2 regions of the Leuconostoc sp. UCMA20149 genome follow, and region 1 is predicted to be linked to the other one. Evidence: a T-box and tRNA genes for the amino acid it is inferred to sense, from the RefSeq annotation. Region 1 holds a T-box; the other holds one or more tRNA genes.
The links. The T-box of region 1 lies ahead of thrS (threonine--tRNA ligase). A T-box ahead of a tRNA ligase gene usually reads a tRNA of that ligase, here a tRNA-Thr.

Region 1 (10,853 bases):
ACCGCCTGAAGCCAAAAAAAGATGATAATGATCTAGCACTTGCTTATCGCCACTCAAGATTTTATTGGCAATCGCACTGGCCACCGCATACGATGTCGCATATTGATAGACATAGAAATTGTAATAAAAATGTGGCACGCTGGCAAAATGTACAGCATAACTGTCATCCGGAAAATCATCAACAATCTGCTCACCATTGAATTGATGCTCTAATTGTGTCGCCATTTGATTCAATACTGTTAAAGACAATGCTTGACCATTTTGCTCTGTTTGGTATGTTAGTTGCTCAAATTCTGCAAACTTTACCTGAGTAACAAACGTTCCCAAAAAAGTAGCAATTGATTTGGTACGCAAATAAATTTGCGCGTCACGGTCATTTTGGTATTTTTTGATCAAATAATTTTGCAATAAAATCTCGTTGAGCGTGGAAGCAATCTCGGCATTGAAAGTTGCCGCTTCACTATATTGAACCGGTTGTGTTTGATTACTTCGGACACTGTGTATCGCGTGACCCATTTCATGCACCAAAATATTAGTGCTATACAATTTATTTGTCCAATTTAATAAAATATACGGATGAACTGTTGCAATACCAATTTCAAAACCACCAGAAGACTTGCCGACATTTTCTGCAACATCAATCCAGCGATTATTTAATGCCTCTTTAACTTGGTTAACGTAATCCTCACCAAGTGGCTGCAATGCCTCTAGTGCCAGCTTTTTTCCCTCTTCATAGGTTGTTGGCAAGAAATCTTTACCAGTTAATGATACAGATAGGTCATAATGATGTAATTGCTCAACCCCAAGCACTTTTTTCCTTAAATCGTAGTAGCGGTAAACCGTATTGATATGTTCATGGGTTTTACTGATGAGTACGTCATATAGTGCTTCGGGAATGTTATTTTGTGCTAATTGCTGTGAGCGCGCACTGTGATAGCCACGTAACGCAGTAATCGTATTTTGACTGTGAACGTGGGTATTATAAAGTTTAGCCATGGTGTGCGAAACGCTAATATGCGCATGCGCTATCATATCAACAGCCTTTTTTCTGATGTCGCGATTTTGCGACTGAATAAACTGCGAAGCATTCCCCATGGTTAATTCAATTTCATCGCCATTTTCATCTTTCAATGTGCCAAAATTCAAATCAATATCATTAAGCGTGTCAAAAATATCATTAGGACTCTGAAGGGTTGCGTTTAACGTACCCAGTAATTTTTCTTCTGTCGCTGTTAATTGATGGGCACTATTTAAACGAATTCTGTCAAAATAAAATTGATAATTTAACAATTTTGGTTCTTGCGTCATATATGACTTCAATTTATCGGATTTAATACCTGATATTTCAATTTTATAAAAAGCTGTCCCCGCGTAAAAAGTTGCCATGAGGTCCTCAGATGCCCCCTTAACTTGCTGGGCAACTGGATTGGTCATATCGCTAGCATACAAAAGTTCTGCATAAGCCTAAGTTTTATCAATATTAACGTCGATCACATTCACTAACTTTTCAGTTGCCAACAATAAATTTTGAGGACTATCACCCAGATGATCTTTAAAGTCCGCAAAATGTTTAACTGTAGCTGTCGTTTGTTGACACACTTTATCGTAATCTGCTTTTGTTTTAAAAATATCAGTTAAGTCCCAAGTCAAATTCACCGGAACTTCGGACCGCTTTAGTTTTCTTTTATGAGCCATGATGAGTTTTTCCTTTTCATATTCTAACATTCATCATATCTTTTTAAAATAAAAAAGCAAGCCGTTAAGACTTACTTTGCAAGGCTAATTGTTTTAGGTTGTCTCATTGCAATGAGACCAAAGACAATGAGCCATATCGTTGACCCTAGCGCCGGAACACGGGATTCAGGATTGAAAAATAGTGTTATGAACACAAAAACAAAAAATACAATGGCCATTGGCACAAGCACTTTTGGTGCAATCACTAGGAAACCATCCGACATATAATCGTTCGATTGACGATAACGCATGTAGGCAATCAAAATGAGGACATAGATCATCAAAAACAGATCTGTGGATGCACTTGTCACGAAACTAAAAGCATTGGTGATTGTTGGAATTAATGAAATAATTGCAGAAAATGCAACCATTAGAGATGTAAACAAAATTGCTCTCACTGGTAATTTAGCATGAGACATTTTGCGGAATGGTTTTATAAATGAAGCTTTTGACTGATAAGCCAAGGCGTAAAAATTACGACTAGCACTAAATAACACCGAATTGAGGGCCGACGCAGCACTAGTTAATACAACAAAATTCACCAAGGCTGCGGCCCATTTAATGCCAGCCAATTGGAATACCATTACAAACGGACTCTGATTAGCAGGAATTTTTTGCCAAGGATAAATCGTCATGATAATAAATAACGCACCAAGATAAAAGAACAAGATTCGCCACGGAATTTGATTAATTGCTTTTGGTAAGACAGCACGGGGATTCTCGGTTTCTGCCGTGGTCATGCCAATAAATTCCATACCAACAAAGGCAAACATCACCATTTGAAAAGCATTAATAAAGTTACCAACACCATTTGGAAAAAGACTAAAATGATGCCAAACATTACTGAATGCAACATCACCAACCGTTGTTTTAAAGCCCGTCAATGCCATGATGATACCTGTAACAATCAGTGCCAAAATAGCTACGATTTTAATCATTGCAAACCAAAATTCCGTTTCACCATACAAAGCAACCGTCACCAAATTAACACATGTCAACAATAACAAAATCACGACTTGAATCAGCCAACTTGGCAAATCTGGCAGCCAAAACTGAATATATTTTGCAACAGCAGTCAACTCGGCCATGCCCATAAACACAATTGTTAGCCAATAAGACCATCGCGCAAAAAAGCCAGCACGATTCCCCATATATTTAGTAATGAAGGTGATAAAAGTATGTTGCGTTGGATCCGCATATAACAACTCACCAATAGCGCGCATCATCACAAACATAAAAAAACCAATGATGAGATAAACCAACAGGATAGATGGTCCGGCAAAATGAATGGAATTTCCAGCCCCCATAAACAAACCGGTCCCAATTGTGCCGCCAATAGCAATTAGTTGCACATGTCGATTTTTTAGACCATGTTGCTGCGGTTGATGACTCTCTTTCGTTTCTGACATATTAATATTTTAATTCTCCTTTTACTGCAAAGCACCCTGCGAAATTCGTAGGGTGCTTTTATAACAACGCCATAATTGAACTTTTCAATCGTTAATCGTTTACTTCACGCGAATAGTGTGAAACATCAGTCAATATGATGTTTTGGAAATCTTCAAATGACATGGTTTGTGTCTTGTCTTCTCCATATTTACGGACTGTGACAGTTTGACCATCAACCTCAGAATCACCTAGAACCAAAGTATATGGAATCTTGTTTGTTTGTGCTTCTCGGATTAAATAACCCATCTTGGCATCTTTAGTTTCAACATGTGCACGCAATCCAGCCGCTTGCAACTTTTGTTGAATATCTCGAGAATACTCGCCATGCGCATCAACATTCACGGGAATGATTTGCACTTGTAGTGGTGCTAACCATGTTGGGAAAGCGCCCTTATACATTTCAATCAAGTAAGCTGTAAAGCGCTCCATTGTGCCCACAATACCACGGTGTAACATAACCGGACGATGGTTATCTTGTCCATCAGCACCAATATAAGTCAAGTTGAAACGTTCTGGTAACAGAAAATCAAGTTGAATGGTTGACATTGTTTCCTCACCACCCAATGCTGTCTTAGTTTGGACATCTAACTTGGGACCGTAAAAGGCAGCTTCACCTTCTGCTTCAAAGTAATCAAGGTTAAGATCATCCATTGCGCGTTTCAATTGTGCTTGAGACTTTTCCCACATGTCATCATCATCGAAATACTTTTCTGTATTTTTAGGATCACGATATGACAAGCGGAAACGATAGTCAGTGATGTCAAAGTCACGATAAACTTCCATCATCATTGTCAAAATTGATTTAAATTCTTCTTCAAGCTTTTCGGGTTCAACAAATGTATGCCCATCGTTTAAAGTCATTTCACGAACACGTGACAATCCTGTCAAAGCTCCTGATTTTTCATAACGATGCATCATACCAAGCTCTGCAATGCGCATGGGCAATTCTCGATATGATCGTGGCTTATGTTTGAAGACCATAATATGTGAAGGACAATTCATTGGACGCAACTCTAGGAATTCGCCATCACCCATATCCATTGGTGGGAACATATCTTCACGGTAGTGATCCCAATGCCCCGACGTTTTATACAAATTCAGGTTCGACAACACTGGTGTATAAACATGTTGGTAGCCATTTGCTAATTCTTTGTCGATAATATAACGTTCAACTTGTCGACGAATAGTTGCACCATTTGGTAACCACACTGGCAACCCAGATCCAACTTCTTGACTAGTAAAGAACAAGTCTAGATCACGGCCAATGGTACGATGATCACGTTCTTTAGCTTCTTCACGGCGTTTAACCTCAGCATCGACGTCCGCTTGTTTCCATTCAGCAATACCATAAATACGTTGCATCATTGGATTAGATGATTTACCACGCCAGTAGGCTCCAGCAACTGAAGTTAATTTGAAATGTTTTACCCAACCTGTTGATGGCACAAGTCCACCTTTGTCTAATTCAACATGATCGCCTTGAACAGCAATTGTGATTTTCTCATCGGCTGGCAAATCATTAATGAGTTCAATCTTGTATGGATCATTTTTAAATAATGTCAACGCTTCGTCACGTGAAATTTCGCGTGATACAATTGGCAAATCTTCTGCAACAATCTTGTGCATCATGGCTTCAATTTCTGCAAAATCGTCAATTGAGACTTGATTACCTGAACCGTTATCAGTGTCATAATAAAAGCCATTATCAATAAATGGTCCAACACCAAAGTGCATATTGGCAAACTTAGGAATGCGTTTCAAGGCTTGCGCCAACAAATGAGATGCTGAATGACGTAAAAGTTCCAACGCTTCATCATCGCTTGTCGTAATTAATGCGAATTCACCATCATTTTCAAGTGCATCATTCATGCCAACATATTGACCATTCAACTTAGCGGAAACCGCTTTTTTGGCCAGAGACTTTGAAATGCCAGCTGCAACCTCAATTGGTTTTGTACCTGCTGCAAAAGATTTTACAGCGCCATCTGGAAATGTTAATTGAATTTCTGTCATATACTTTCCCTCTTCATATTAAATATCAAATTACGTTTTGAAACCCTGTTAAGTGCTTGAAAAAAGCGTCCCTCTGAGCCAAAAGACTCAAAGGGACGCTTTACCGTGGTACCACCCAAGTTCTGCACCATTAAGATGCAACTTAAATGACAGCTAACGGCGTCACCCGAATGAATTTCGCTATTCTACTCATCATCACTCAAAGGTAGTCTATCAAACCTACGTTGTTCATTTCCACCAAACATGAACTCTCTTTAAACGCACAGCAATCAAGTTGTCCTCATCAAAGTTTCTAAAAATAATCTTAGCACTTTTTTAGAATTTTTGCAATTTAATTTGCAAATTATGCATTATAACATTTTATTTCAAAAAGCAGAAAATAACATTAATTTCTCAGTCACAATAACAACTAAAATTAATGATGTGAATATTGGAGGGAAATATTATGCAAAAAAAAATGTACAAATCAGGAAAAAATTGGCTAATTGCTGGCGTTACTGCCGCAGCAATCAGCACAACATTATGTTTGGAACCTGAAAATAGCGTTAATGCTGATGCTGTTACGCAACAACAAACTGTTGGGAATCAGAAAACCGCAACGTCTGAAGGTGACATTCAAAAGGCGAAAATTGCAGTTCAGCAAACAACGCAAGATAAAAACGAATCGCAACAGGCTGTCAATCAATCCAAAGCGAACCTAGAAACCGCTAAACAACAGTTAACAGCCGTTCAGCAGCAAAAAAAGCAAGCGACATCTGAAACCATTACCACAACTTCAACAGCCGTTGATAATATGTCCAACACCGTCATTCCTCGTGATAAACAAACTGTCCAAAGTGATGAAATGGCAGTTCAACAATCCCAAAAAGATGTAAATGATGCTCAAAATAATGTTTCTGCTAAGCAAACACAGATTGAATTACAACAGAAACTGGTAAATGATGCTCAAAATGAAGTTGATCATTTAAATGTCAAATCAGTGGCCGAAGACTTAAACCAAGCAACACAAGCCGTGTCTAACAGTAAAACAAGAGTCGCTGAAGTCGAAAATAATGTCACGACAATCCAAAACAACATTTCAAACCAAACCAACATTGTCAAAGAAGCTACAAATATTGTTAACGCTGCTAAAACAATTTTGGATCATACTCAAGATTTAGAGGACTCAAGTAATGCCAACACTAAGTTAATTAGTGATAAAGTCGTCAATGATCAAAATGTCGTTAACCAGCTGAATTCATCACTTGAATTAGCTAAACACAATTTGACCGAAGCACAACAAAAATTATCTGCTCACGAGGAATTTGATCGTAACGCAGCAGTTAAACAATCAGATAACGCCAACGAAGGTATGCTAACAGATGAATCACAATTACCAACTCAAGTAATTATGCCGATTCCTTATCAAGAAAAATTGAATCAACATCGTTCAACTGCTGTCACTATGTATTTGAGCGACGGAGAATCCATTGCCTATAATGTACCTCTTGATGGTTCAGGATTCGTTGACCGTTTTTACATGGTCGATAGCAGCAAAGATTCATCTCCAAAATTACAATTTGATCAAAATGGCGTCTTAGATTCACAACAAACGCAAGAATTAACTGCCTATGCACTAAAATTAATTAATTCAGTGAGAAATGAGGTTGGTTTGCCCTCACTCAACATGAATAGCTTAACTCTAAAGGCTGGTCAGGCAATGGCATTAGATCGCGCAAAAACAAATACAACCTATGCACACATCGATGCTGATAAAGATATTGATGACATCATTGGTCAACGCGGCTCTGGACAAAATGCTGGCATATACGATCAATATGTCAAAGTTGAAAATGGCGAAATGGCAGTTGGCGATGATACAATGCTGGTTGCTAAAGCAAATCTTGCAAACATTATTATTGCAATGCTTTGGAATGACGCGCCATCTGATTGGGGTCATCTTAAGAATTTCTTAAATGGTTATAATCCACAGGATGGCTATTCCTTGTCTACTTATATGTCATTATCAATTATTTCTCCAAAACTAGTTAATGCAGCCGGTGGTTATAATATCGCCTTCAATTTCTATGAAGATGGCAGCCAAATCAACAGTTCCTCCGCTTTAACTATTTCCAATGAATCGGCAGGTATTGCCGATTCATTGGATGGCATGTTGCAGTCAGCCGTAACCACAGCGACTACCACTCTTAATAAGGTTACTATTGATTTAGCAACAGCCAACAAAAAGCTCACAGCTGACCAATCAAAATTATCACAAGCAACCGTCGATTTGGCCAAGGTAGCAAAAAATTTAGTCACAGCAAAAAACGACTACCTTGCACAGCAAGAAAAATTAACAGTCGCCAAAAACAAGCTAACGCAATACCAAAATGAATTGGATCAAGCGCAAGAAAAACTTGACACAGACCGTGCCACTTTAGCAGCTAATCAGCAACTTCAAAAGCAAGCACAGGACACGGTAGATAATCTTAACGAAATTATTCTAGTCAAGCAGTCGCATCTTAGTGATCTTAAAAATAAATTGGTCGAATTAAGTGCGGTGCTGCCAACGGCAACGCAAAATTTAGAAAATCAACAAAACACGCTTACAATGGCACAAAGAAAATTGGCAACCGATGCCAGTCATTTAAATGACGATCTCAATCAATTAACAGATTTACGAAATCAGTTATCTGTTTTAACAGGGGTTGACAAGGCATTGACTATGGCACAAAAAAAGGTTGAACAAGCAGAATCCGACTACAATAAGGCCGTCACAGCTCTAAAAACAGCCTCTCAAAATCAATATGAAGCACAGATTAAATATAAGAATACTAAATTGCAGTACAAGCAAGAAAAAGAAAGTCTCAACACTCACCCAATAGGTAAAAAATCTAATCAACTCACATTATCTTTGTCAACTATGCCACAAACAAATAAAGCAACAACTCCTTACAAGTTGAATATTGCTACAAACAATATTATGACAAGTGCCGCTATTCATAAAAATATTTCAAGTGATAATCGACACAATGTTAACATTTTACCGAAAACTGCTGTATCAGAGCATATTTTGTCATTGTTACTTAACATCTTATTAGGAATAATGACGATCTTTGGGTTAAGCAAACGATACCAAGCTAAGCATTTAGTCAAAAATGATCAACAATGACCATTTTGATTATTCGAATCATATACGTTGCATACTAAAAAAGTACTGACTGTCATCTTCTCACTGACAGTCAGTACTTTTTATCACGCAATCAAGACTTTAAGCATTTATTTTTTCAAATCGACCAACACCTGCTTCAAAGCATCATGGGCAACGTCGTCGTGATCAAGAATACCATTGTCATACACGTTTTGTAAGGCTGCTATTTGTTCTTTTGATAATGCCATTATACTAATCTCCTCTTATTTTAAGTCAATTTTTCTTTACTGTTCGATACCAGAACTGCCATCCGAAACATTGACATGTCGCGGTCTTGAACCATCAGCTGGGCCGATATAGCCACTTGCTTCTAAGTCATCAATTAGGCGTGCAGCTCGATTATAGCCAATCCTAAATCGTCGTTGTAATAACGAAGTCGATGCCTTTTGTTGTTCAATCACAAATTGTAATGCGTCTTGGAACAATTCATCCTCACTATTACCATCCGACATATCACTACTATCTTGAGCAACTTCTTCGTCTGTCACTGTCATAGCTTCAGAATATTGAACCTCTTGCTGTGCTTTAACAAATTCTACCACACTAGTAACATCAGCGTTACTAATGAAAGCACCTTGCACACGCTGTGTGGGCTTGCCAGGTGGCGCAAAAATCATGTCCCCTCTGCCTAACAACTTTTCTGCACCGTTACTATCCAAAATCGTACGTGAATCAATGCCTGAAGCCGTTCTGAAAGCAATTCTACCAGGAATGTTACTTTTGATAGTACCATTGACTACTTTAACATCTGGACGCTGAGTAGCCAAAATCATATGAATGCCAGCTGCTCTGGCTTTGGCACCTAATCGGGCAATCGAAACCTCAATTTCACTACCAACCGTGCTCATTAAATCTGCAAACTCATCGACAATTGCGACGATATATGGCATTTTTTGCATAATCGGCTCACCTGTTTCAACGGCATCAGCATTTTGTTTATCAACTGCAGCGTTATATTCACCAATATTACGTTTGCCAAACTGTGCCAGCAATTTATAACGATTTTCCATTTCGTCAACTACTTTTTGCAATGATTTGGCAGCTTTTCTTGGTTCAGAAACAACTGGTGTCAGCAAATGTGGAATGCCATTATAAATCGATAATTCAACTACCTTCGGATCAACCATCATCAATTTAACTTCATTTGGCTTAGCACGAAGTAGAATTGAAATGATAATGCCGTTGAGACCCACAGATTTACCAGATCCTGTTGAACCGGCAATTAATAAATGTGGCATGGCTGATAAATCGGCCATAATAATATTACCAGTAACATCTCTCCCAAGTGGCACATTTAATGGATTATCATCAAACGGTGCATGTTCAATCATATCTCGGAACCCAACAGTTGCCTGTGTATCATTTGGTACTTCAATACCAACATATGGTTTCCCTGGAATTGGTGCCTCTATACGTATTGATTTAGCTGCTAGTGCTAACGCCAAATCATCTGCTAAATTGGCTATACGATTCACTTTAACCCCTTGTCCGGGTTTTAATTCATACTGCGTAACAGTTGGCCCCAACGACACACTTGTCACTTCAGCTTCCACACCAAAACTTTGTAATGTGTCATGAACTAGGCGTGACTTCTCAGTCAAACTTTTAAATTCTTTTGTTTGATCCGCCGGAGGTACCTGTGTTAACAAGTCTGCTGACGGCAGCTGATAGTCTGGATTATTTGCTTCTGGTGTATCGGTCGCTAGTGAAACCTCTTCGTCGCCCTGTGACCCTTTTGGATCGGATTGAGGCAATTCATCTGATGGTTTGTCATCATCAGTCGGCACTGGTCCATTCCACTTGATTTCTGGTTCAATAAATTCATGCGTTTGAGGTTGAGAGACATCTTCATTTATATTGTCAGCCTGATTAGCTACTTCTGACGTAGTTGAATGATCAACACCCAAAGGATTGTCACCATAATCGGTAATATCTTTTTTACGGGTATTTCTTTTAAATAGTGGCTCGCGTTTTGGCGCGTTAGCCCTTTGTTCCTGAATATAGGCCACACCCTCTTGCGCTTTTTCAACACTTTTTTCAGCAATATCACGTGCTGGAATTCGGAAAAAGATAATCACACCAGCGAATAATAACAGAGTTGTGACAATCCAAGTACCAACATTTGACATTAACATGAACAAAACATGGTACACTACAGCACCAATCACGCCACCACCAACTGGGGTGTTAGCTGATTGGTTAACAAAATCTTGTTTAATAATGCGAATGACTTCATTTACATATCCGGTACCATCTTGCAGCGTATAGGTGAAGAACAGTAAAGAGGAAATAACTTCAATGGCAACAAATGCCATGCTGGCTCCTATCCAAAAATGCCCAGCAACTTTCGGCAACTTCCGCATGAGCATATAATATAGTACACCGATTGTTAAGGGGACAATAATTGCTAGGTAAATGTTACCAAAGAAAAAGCGGAAAATATTTGCTACAAAAATACCAATCAAGC
Region 2 (10,853 bases), on a different contig from region 1:
CACAGCATTAACGGCAATCAAAAACGTCATCGGACTAATCATTGGCACTGTAACATGCAAAAAGCGTTCCCAAGCGTTGGCACCATCTAAGGTCGCCGCGCTATACAGTCGTTTGTCAACATTATTGAGAGCAACCAAGAAGAGCATAATATTGAAGCCCAAGCTCTTCCAAATAGCCAAAATAATCAACGCTGGCAATGCCCATGTTGGATCATTCAACCAGTCAATTGGATGGATACCTACAAAGCTCAAAAAATAATTCAATAAGCCCGCATCTTTATTATAAATCCACTTCCAAACCATTGATATTGCAACAATACTGGTCACAAATGGTAGAAAATAGATGGTACGGAAGAACCCAGCCAACACTTTGATCTGGTTTAAAAGTACGGCCACTGTCAACGAAATGACAATTTCTAATGGGACAACACCAACAACGAAAATTAAAGTGTTCGCCACAGCAGAATGAAACAGCGGATCTTCCCATAAATATTTAAAATTATCAAAACCAAGCGCCATTACTTGATTCGTGAAAAAGTTGTACTGCGTATAAAAGCTCATCGCCAAACTTGAGACAATCGGGTATAAACTAAAAATCGCGACAATGATTAGCATTGGCAAGACATAAAGCCACCCTTTTAATGTCTGTTTCCAAGTAGGCTTTTGATTGTTCATCATGCGTGATCACCCCTTAGTGGCAATCGCTGACCACTTTGATCGAAGGCGTAAACGCCACTAAGTGCGGCAAAGAGTGTTGTTTCTTGTTCCAAAGGTGCTGCCGTTGTGACTTCTGTTGCAACTAGTTGATGTGATCCAACTGAAATCGCCGCTTGCCGATCACGTCCAAATGACAATACTTCATGGACAACCGCTTGCATTTTGATGGCAGGTGCTTTCACCTCATTTGTTAATGCTTCAGCACGAATACCAATTGTGGCAACGTCACCATCAAATAATTGTCTCACCTCGTCATCAAACTGGTCTGCTGGTACCACATTTAACGCAGGTTCTCCGATAAAGTTAGCGACAAATTGATTATTTGGATTTTCATATAGTGATTGTGGTGCATCATATTGTTGAATGCGACCATCGTTTAATAGCATAATTTTATCAGCAACATGCATTGCTTCACTCTGATCATGCGTAACAAAGACTGTTGTGACGCCTGTTTCCTTTTGAATACGTCGAATTTCTTCGCGCATTTCAACTCTGAGACGTGCATCAAGATTTGAGAGAGGCTCATCAAGTAACAAAATGTTAGGTGATTTTGCTAACGCGCGGGCAATGGCAACACGTTGTTGCTGACCACCAGACAAATCACTTGGTTTTTTGTTAATTTGATCAGAGACACGAACCAGTTGTGCTAATTCTAAAGCACGCTGTTTACGTGTGGATTTATCCACCTTAGCCATTTTCATTGGGAAAATAATGTTATCTAAAACGGTCATATGAGGGTACAAGGCATAGTTTTGGAAAACCATCCCAACACCACGTCCCAACGCATCTTGCTTTGTAACATCTTTGTCACCAAAGTATATATTGCCACTAGTTGCTGATAATAGACCCGAGATCAAATTCAGCGTGGTAGATTTACCACCACCTGAGGGTCCTAAGAGTGCAACGAGTTGTCCGTCGGTGATATCAAAATCCATGTCATGTAAGACTTCGACGCCTTTTGGATAGGTCAAAGTCACGTGATTAAATTTAACTTCCACTGTGTTTCTCTCTTCTTTTTTGTTATAAAGTTAGTATAGATGAAATCATCTGTCCTGTGCAAATGATATGTGGATAAGGACAATTTTTGTCTATGGTTCAAATATAGCAGAGTTCTGTCATGATTATGTAAATATCAGATAAAGATTTCATCATCATTATAATATTAACTGAATATACACAATCCTGTAATTAACTATGTCAAGTTTGATTACACAAAAAAATAGTATTTCAATTCAAATTACTCGCTTGATAAGAGTCATAATTTTGTGCAGTTCACACTTTGTTCACCAATAATTCGTCTAGTCTTCTTCCCCCCTAGTAGAATGGAGCAAAAGGGTACTTTGGAGTAAAATTATGAGACGAAAACAAGCAGGCTACTTACCAATATTAATTGCAGTATTAACGCTCGCCGGCCCTGCACAAACCGTAACGGCTGCAGAATTGACGACCACCGATGACGTTAAAACGGATAAAAAGCTACGTCTAAAAAATGACGGTCGTTCTGACCTACAGGAATTAACCCAACGGATTGCTACTGGCGATACGGGTGATGGTCAGCCAGCGGCGGCGGAACCTAATAAGCCCGACACTCTCGAAACCCCCGAAGTAACAGAACCTGAACAGCCTAATGAAACAGACCCACCAGCTGAACAACCAGCACTGCCAACAACAGACAACAAGCCGCCTACGTCTGGTAAGGCACCTCGATCAATAACAACGAACACTAATGGCAGCAGTACTTGGACATTTGATTCAGATACTGGTTTGTTAGTTTTTTCAGCGGGGCAATTATCGCAGAGAATTGATACAAATCTAGCAGAAAATAGCTTAACTGCCTCACAAGTTAAAAAAATTCAATTTAATGGTGATGAGGGTAAGGTCACAGTAGACCCAAGCGTCCCCCATTTATTTGATAACCTAGATCAACTCACTGATTTTATTGATTTACAAAATTTTGATACGACCAATGCGACGTCAATGTCATATTGGTTTACTAATACTAAAGGGCTTACCAATCCTGACTTGAGCTCATTAAATACCAGTAATGTACTTTATATGACTGAAATGTTTCATGATAGTGGTGTTACTAATTTGGACCTAAGTAATTGGAATGTCAATCAAGTGACAACATTTCAGGACATGTTTTTCTGGGCAGATAAGTTAACGACTTTAAATCTATCCACTTGGGGGGCTGATCGTACAGTTGACTCCGTTAATATGGGTGCAATGTTTTCTAACGCGTCTGCCTTGACCAACTTAGACTTGACGAATTTTAAGACAAAAAATGTCACGAATATGTCTTCTATGTTTCGTAATACGGGATTAATCAGTCTTAATCTCAGTACCTGGGACGTCACAAAAGTGAAAGAATTTCAATACATGTTTTATAGCTCAGCTGCCTTGGCCAACTTGAATTTATCTGATTGGGGCATTGCCCGTATAGCTGATTCAATTTATATGAATTATATGTTTTATAACACGTCCGCCTTGACCAACTTAAACTTGATGAATTTTAAGACAAAAAATGTCACAGGCATGTCTTATATGTTTTACGGTAGTGGTATCACTAATTTGGACTTAAGCAATTGGAATGTTGATCAAGTGACAACATTTAATTGCATGTTTGCTGAGGCAAAACACCTAACAACCTTAGATCTATCTAATTGGGGTGTTGCCCGCACCGCTGATTCTGTTAATATGACTTATATGTTCTCTAATACAAGTGCGCTAACTACTTTAAAACTGACAAATTTTAAAACCACCAATGTCACGACTATGGCTTATATGTTTCGCGGAACCGGTATCACTCATTTGGACTTAAGCGATTGGAATGTTAATCAAGTAACAACATTTGATAACATGTTCGCGGAGGCAAAGAACCTAACGACCTTGAATTTATCTAATTGGGGTGTTGGCCGCACGGCTGATACAATTATTATGCGCTATATGTTCTTTAATGCCAGTGCGCTAACTACCTTAAACTTGACAGATTTTAAAACCACCAATGTCACGAATATGGCTCGTATGTTTGTAGGAACTGGCTTAGCTGAATTAGATTTAAGCCACTGGGATGTTTCAAAAGGGACCAAATTTTTTAACATGTTCTATAATGCGTCTAAACTGAAGACATTGGACTTATCAGGGTGGTATACTTCCGGTGCTGATGTGACCGCGATGTTTGGCAAGACTACCAGCCTCTGGAAAATCACCCTCAGTGCAAATATGAAGTTTACCGGTAGTCCTATGTTCTGGTCAGCTCCGGCTATTGGCACAACAATTAGCGATAACGGACAAAATTATAAAACTACAGCCGCGTCTTGGCAAATTGTTGGTAACGGCACTGATCATAATCCAGCAGGAAACATGGTAACAACCGACCAAATGTACGCTGACCGATCTGAAACAATCACCTACGTTTGGGCGCAAGCGCCTACTTTTGATGGCGTTGCTAACCTTACCTTTGACACACTTGGCGCTGGTGCTTTCCGTAATGGTAACAAGCCATTGGCAAGTAATATGTCAACTGGCGCAGTTAGTCTTATCAACTTGGATGCCAGCAAATCGTACAAAGTGTCCGTAGCGCAAACAAGTGATTGGAACACATCTGGTCAATCCGCAAAAATTTCAAAGAATGATTTGAGCATTCAATATGGTCAATCTAGTTTAGAAAGTAGTGTTGACTTTTGGACTGGGACTTCCGCCAGTAGTCAAAACAATATTATGTTCAATCATAACACCAGCAACTCATTTAGCATTTGGTTAAATCCTAACACGGTGATTGATACAAAACTATTGGGGAAACAATTAGCATCTGAACTCACTTGGACGTTAAGTGAAACACCCCAGTAAAAAAAACAGTAGATTTTCAATTATTTTTCTAAAAGTTGTCAAGTGAAGGACACGACTTATTTTAGAGAATGTTGCAACACCATTTTAATACACAAATAGGCTAACCACTTTGTGGGTCAGCCTATTTTGATTATCATAAGTTTCTACTTACTGTTGCAACATGTTTTATCAATACTTTGAGTCTCATTGCACATTGCTTCCAAGTTGGCTCAAATATCCAAGACAAATCAAAGTGATGCCATTCGAATCTGATTAAGGATTTATAGGTGAGTACGACTCTTGATTTTCGCGAAATCACATAAGCTCTGCATAGAAGCAACCACGCTATAATTCTCAAACGCTTTTGAAACTAAAAATTTATGAATCAGTGCACAATACACGCAGTTGGTTCAAAAAATATTTTCTCCATTGCGATTTCTATCCATGAGAAAATAAAAAAGCTTTGAATGAATAATCATTCAAAGCTTTCATAAATTATGCCGACCGCCGGGCTCAAACCGGCGACCCCCTCATTACTAGTGAGGTGCTCTATCAACTGAGCTAGGTCGGCAGATCAAAGTACTCAAGTATTATATCAAATAATACCAGATACCTCAATATAATAATATGGCGGCGACCATATTATACGGGTGACAGGAATCGAACCTGCACGGATTTCTCCACTGGAACCTAAATCCAGCGCGTCTGCCAGTTCCGCCACACCCGCATGTCTAACACAACCCTTTAATTTTACTGGAAAAATGATTGTACGTCAAGCATTTATTTACCTTTGATCGCAAATAGGCGTAACATGGAGTTAGCGAGGTGACACAACAAATGACAAAAAGAAACGTTGCAACAGTATTCGAAGCAAAACACAATATTGAATTATTATACTTATCGCTACAATCTAAGCTTATTGCCCCAGGGATTCGTGATATCACTGATGTTTTACTACAAGTTAACAAACAAATAGACACCAGTAAAAACCCTGAAGCCTTAGTGAACAGAATGGTTAATTATATTCGTATCACAGCCTCGTCTGAAAAGCTTCATTTTTCAAAAGCTGACGAAAAATTGATTATTGATTTAGGCGTGATTGGTCAACAAGCTGGTCTGAATGGTCAATATATGGCTGATTTTTCTGATAAATCACAATTCTATAGTTATACCGACGCAAATAAATAGATTGGAATTAGCAGCTCTAATCATTCATCAACAAAAAAGGTTCGATACACTATTCTCTGTATCGAACCTTTTAATCGCAATAACTACTTATAACCCTTGCCAATACCTAACCAAGCAGCGCCCTTGGCTACATTGGCGTAATCACAAGACCAACCACCATAAAATGCAGAGGTTATATTCCCTAATTCCGACCAATATTTAACTGTTTTCTTCCCACTATTTTTTTTAGTAGCATAGTGCCATACATCTGGCGCAATTTTTTGATTAACAGCTCTTTGCCGATTAGGAAATGAGTCATTACACCAAAAATTGGTTTTCAATCGATTGATATTTTCAAACCCGGCAACACTGATTTGTAACCCAAAACCGTTAGTAATTGCATACTTAAATAACGCTTTTAGCGTCGTATTATTATGACTATATTGTGTCGTAATACCATTTCTGGCGGTTAATTTAACATCTCGATCTAACACACTGTTTAAGAATTTATACGCCGCCACACTATTGTGATAGCTCCATGCTAAAGTATTTTTATACTTAACATCTGCTTTTGGAAAGTCACTCTGTCTAGTAACAGCACTTTTAGTAGCTAAGTGAACAATTTCATTATGATGAGTAATGTTGGCTTTCACAGATTGAAAGTTTGTTATTATGAGTGCGATAAACACACTTAAACTAACAGTACCAACGCGGATTAGTATATTTTTTTATACATGTCATTTCTCCAACCAAGTATAAACTATTGCTAATTATGTTTAGCGCCTATTTGTGTCCCTGACCAACGCCTGCCCAAGCAGCACCTCTTGCTACTCCTGCATAATCACAAGACCAACCACCATAAAAAGCTGTGGGGATTGCTCCCAACTCAGACCAATTTTTTACAGTAACTTTTCCCTTGTTACCACTATTCGCAGTATCCCACACATCTGGAGCTGAAGCAATGTGGACCGCAGATGTTCGGTTAGGATACGAATCATTACACCACCAACTTGTTGAACCAGATGTTGGGTTGATAAAACAACCATTACTTATTTGTAATCCAAAACCGTTATCTGTGACCCAATCAAAATACGCTCTGACAACAGTATTCTGCGCTGGAGTTAAAGAAACCGAAAGACCACTTCCTAAACTAAAGGAAACAGTAGAGGCGGTATTATTACTTAAATAATTAAAGGCCCTCACTGAATTTTGATAACTCCACGCTAACGTACCCTTTATCTGACTATCGGCGAGTGGCATAACAGCAGCACTACTAGCACCACCAACATCATCGGTCAAGTCCTGTTTCGCCTCTTCCTTGCCTTCAATTACAACACTTCCATCGACTTTTTTAACTTTTTGTAGTCCCAACGCCTCTTGGCTTTTTAGACTATTTAAATATGTCTGTACGCCCCGTTCCCTGAGAATCTCTTCCCCAACCGTGCCATTATTTTTTACAGTCAATGTATCATCAGCTTTAATAAATGATGTACTTGAAAAGCCCATTAATACTATAACCACTCCTGCAAAAACAGAAAATTTAACCTTCTTATGCTTTTTCATGACTAAAATACTCCTTTTGTATTAACTTAATTCATACTATAATCATAAAGATAACATTTTTCACATATAATACACAAATATTCACAAAGAATCACATATAGTTCACACTAAATTCAAAATAAATTATTTCAAAATCAACAAAAAAGGTTCGATACACTATTTTCTGTATCGAACCCTTTAATCACCCTATTTTAGTCGCAATTATTATGCTTTTTGTTTTAAGTCACGTTCTCTTACTAACAAATCAAGTAAAATTCCATTTTGCACCAACGCTTGCCACATCCCCGGCGTGTACTTTTCACCACGAATAATCGCTGATACAATCGCTCTGATCAAGCTATAATCCTGAGAAGTATTCGCCAGTTGTGCCACATCTTCTTCTGCCAAACCTTCATGAAATTGGTGCTGGCGTAGCGTACGATCAAAATTTCTATCATATTCATCAGACTTAAAATAACTCTGCGCTAACGTCAAAATATCGGCTGTATAAGACGGATATGTCGTCTCATGCCATGGAATAGCCTGCCCTTTTGCCTGCCGTAAAATACTAATATTTTTGTCAAAATCAAATGCTTGCATTGCGATACCTCTTTCCGTGGTATCATTGTATCACTTATCTTTAGTAAGTTCACGCATTTGTGTTCCAAATTTGATAACAGTTCTAACCACAGCATAGACTGGCACTACCAAAATCATACCAACGATACCTTTCAAGTTACCCGCTACCATCAGTAAAATCATAATTGTCAGCGGATGAATCTGTAATGATTTACCAATCACATTTGGATAAATAAAGTTGCCATCCAATTGCTGAACAACTGTCATAACAACTAATACCAAAATCATTTGCTTCCAAGATTGCGTTCCTGCCACTATTAAGGAAGGAATGACACCAATCCAAGGGCCTACATAAGGGACAATATTAGTAATACCGGCGATGACGCCTAAAAGCCAAGCATAAGGTTGACCGATGATTAGGTAGCCAATCGCCATCGCCACCCCGACAAACAGCATTTCAATCGCTTGACCAGAAATATACTTTTCAATCGTGTGATCCATCTTATTCGTCAAATCTGCGACATTATCAGCAAAGCGATCAGGAAAAAGACGTTGTAAAGCTGGCAAGAGACGGTTACCATCACTTAACATATAGAATAAAACAACCGGTATTGTCACTAAGTTAATGGTCACTGACGTGATTGTTGAAATCACATTGCCTAGCGTCCCAGCCGTAATAGTCAAAAATGACGCCGCATATTTACCAACGGCACTTTTCACCTCATCAACATCAATCGACAAATGCAAACTGTTAAACCATTTACTTTGCAATGTATCATTGACATACGTTTGAACCGTCTTTGCAAATCCCGGCAAAGCATTGATCAAATTGGTCATTTCACGAACCAAGGTTGGCACCAGCAATATTAAAGCCCCAACAATCACCGTTAAAAACAGCACAAACGTTATAATCACGGCCAGTTGATGTGGCATTTTGTGATTTTTAATGGTGATTTTTTCAAGTAAGGTCAAGATAGGTTTCAAGACATAGTACAAAAAACCGGCCACAATTAACGGTACGAATACCGTTGAAATGAAAACTGATATTGGCTGCATCAAAAAATCAAACCGTGACACAATCCAAATTAGTGCCGACAGTGCTAATAATTCTATTGTCCAAAAAAACAAATTTTTATATTTCAGATTCGGAAACATGTAATTTCTCCAACAATTTATATTGTAATTTTGGCAGACTTAAGGCTGCCAATTCTTCTTGACTAAAGTATTGTTGCCGTGAATCCGGTGTAATTGGTGTCGATTTGACCAACCAAATTTCCCAACGGCGATGTGTGAAAATATGAACCACGGGCTTAATATTAAGCATGTTGCCTTGAATATCTTCCACACTATTAATTGGTGTTAGTGGAAACGTCCAAAAATTAGCTAACAATCCTGTTTCTGGTCTCTGTTCTAAAAGTAAGTCACCGTTTTTCTCATAAACATGAGCCATAAACAATTGCTTGACTGGTTTCGGCTTGGGTGTTTTAACCGGATAATGACTTTCAACACCATCACGATAGGCAGCATTAAAAGATTTTACTGGTGAATGTTGCGTATCAGGGTTTTTAGCGGACATATAACTAGCACCTAAGTCCATAATTGCCTGATTAAAGTCACCCGGCCGTTTAGAATCAACAATTGGCAAAATGGCATCATAAAATATTTGGCGTGACTTAGACTGTGCAATGTCTGCATCAATCTTTAATAAACGACTAAACACACGATATTGATTACCATCAACCGCTGGTACCACTTCGCCAAAACTGATTGAAGCAATCGCAGCAGCTGTGTAGGGTCCCACACCCGGCAAAGTCTGTAAATCTTTGCTGGTCGTTGGCCACTCACCATTATATTCCCGAACAACATATTGCGCTGCTTTTTGCAAATTACGCGCACGCGAATAATAGCCAAGTCCTTCCCACAATTTTAACACAACTTCCTCAGGTGCCTGTGCTAGGGCGCTCACTGTCGGTAACTGTTGCATAAATCGTTCAAAATAAGGAATAACTGTGGCAACTTGCGTTTGCTGTAACATTATTTCTGAGACCATTACGCGGTAAGGATCGTGATTTTGCCGCCAAGGTAAGGTTTTACGCCCCTCGTCATCATACCAACGAAGTAATGTATCCCGAAAAGATTCAATTGTTTGTTCAGACCATTTTTCCATAATATCTATTGTAGCACTTGTAATTGCTATTTTTTTAAAGTATAATAGTTATTTGTATGGAAAACATTGGATAAAAAAAGGAGCACTATCATGGCATTAAAGAAGCCTCTTAACTCATTCGCCCGTGCCCGCAAAGTTAGTCACAGCGCTGCGAAGAAGCAACGCCAAGCTGCTATTGCAAAGTTGCAACAATGGGCCAAAGGTAAGTCAGAAGAATTACCTACGACAAAGTAAGTTTGACTTAAAAAACAAAACCAGTATGTGTACTGGTTTTTTGTTTGTTTTTTTAACAGTAGCTCTTCTATCACTAAAACTTCCAAAAGAAAGGACGTTATTACTTGAATATATCTCAAAAGAATCGCACAATTTTAATCATTTTGGTGATTGGCACTTTCCTGGGTTTCTTAAATCAAACACTGATGAACGTTGCGCTACCAGATATTATGCGTGAATTTCACATTTCAACCGCATTAGGACAGTGGTTAACCAATGGTTATATGCTAGTCAACGGCATTATGGTTCCTTTAACTGCCTTCCTCATTCAGCGCCTAACAACGCGTACACTTTATCTGACAGCGGTTGGGTTATTTGCTGTTGGCACGATCACTGCTGGCTTTGCACCTAATTTTGAAATTTTGATCACGGGTCGTATGATTCAAGCAATGGGAGCCGGTGTTTTTGGTCCGCTAATGAATGTCGTGGTTATGAATTTATTTGCCCCTGATCGTCGTGGATCGGCAATGGGAACTATTGGGTTGGCGCTAAACTTCGCACCAGCCTTGGGCCCAAGTCTGTCTGGATTTATTGTAACCAACCTGAATTGGCGCTTTCTATTTTACATTGTTGCTCCGCT

Region 2: it encodes a tRNA-Thr, which carries the amino acid that the T-box ahead of thrS (threonine--tRNA ligase) is inferred to sense. The anticodon was not compared.

Annotation. Positions count from the first base shown of each region.
Region 1 is NZ_VJYC01000003.1:40,570-51,422, reverse strand. Features, by position in the region: gene FF105_RS03465 (M3 family oligoendopeptidase) at 1-1,449, opposite strand, end outside; gene FF105_RS03460 (hypothetical protein) at 1,465-1,695, opposite strand; gene FF105_RS03455 (amino acid permease) at 1,767-3,143, opposite strand; gene thrS (threonine--tRNA ligase) at 3,235-5,196, opposite strand; T-box leader at 5,285-5,492, opposite strand; gene FF105_RS03445 (SEC10/PgrA surface exclusion domain-containing protein) at 5,642-8,347, shown strand; gene FF105_RS03440 (FtsK/SpoIIIE family DNA translocase) at 8,611-10,853, opposite strand, start outside.
Region 2 is NZ_VJYC01000004.1:155,564-166,416, reverse strand. Features, by position in the region: gene FF105_RS05255 (carbohydrate ABC transporter permease) at 1-675, opposite strand, end outside; gene FF105_RS05250 (ABC transporter ATP-binding protein) at 675-1,715, opposite strand; gene FF105_RS05245 (BspA family leucine-rich repeat surface protein) at 2,071-4,566, shown strand; tRNA gene FF105_RS05240 (tRNA-Thr) at 5,044-5,116, opposite strand; tRNA gene FF105_RS05235 (tRNA-Leu) at 5,191-5,272, opposite strand; gene FF105_RS05230 (bacteriocin immunity protein) at 5,383-5,733, shown strand; gene FF105_RS05225 (hypothetical protein) at 5,817-6,365, opposite strand; gene FF105_RS05220 (hypothetical protein) at 6,496-7,275, opposite strand; gene FF105_RS05215 (DUF6508 domain-containing protein) at 7,480-7,854, opposite strand; gene FF105_RS05210 (AI-2E family transporter) at 7,885-8,988, opposite strand; gene mutY (A/G-specific adenine glycosylase) at 8,966-10,000, opposite strand; gene FF105_RS05200 (hypothetical protein) at 10,091-10,234, shown strand; gene FF105_RS05195 (MDR family MFS transporter) at 10,339-10,853, shown strand, end outside.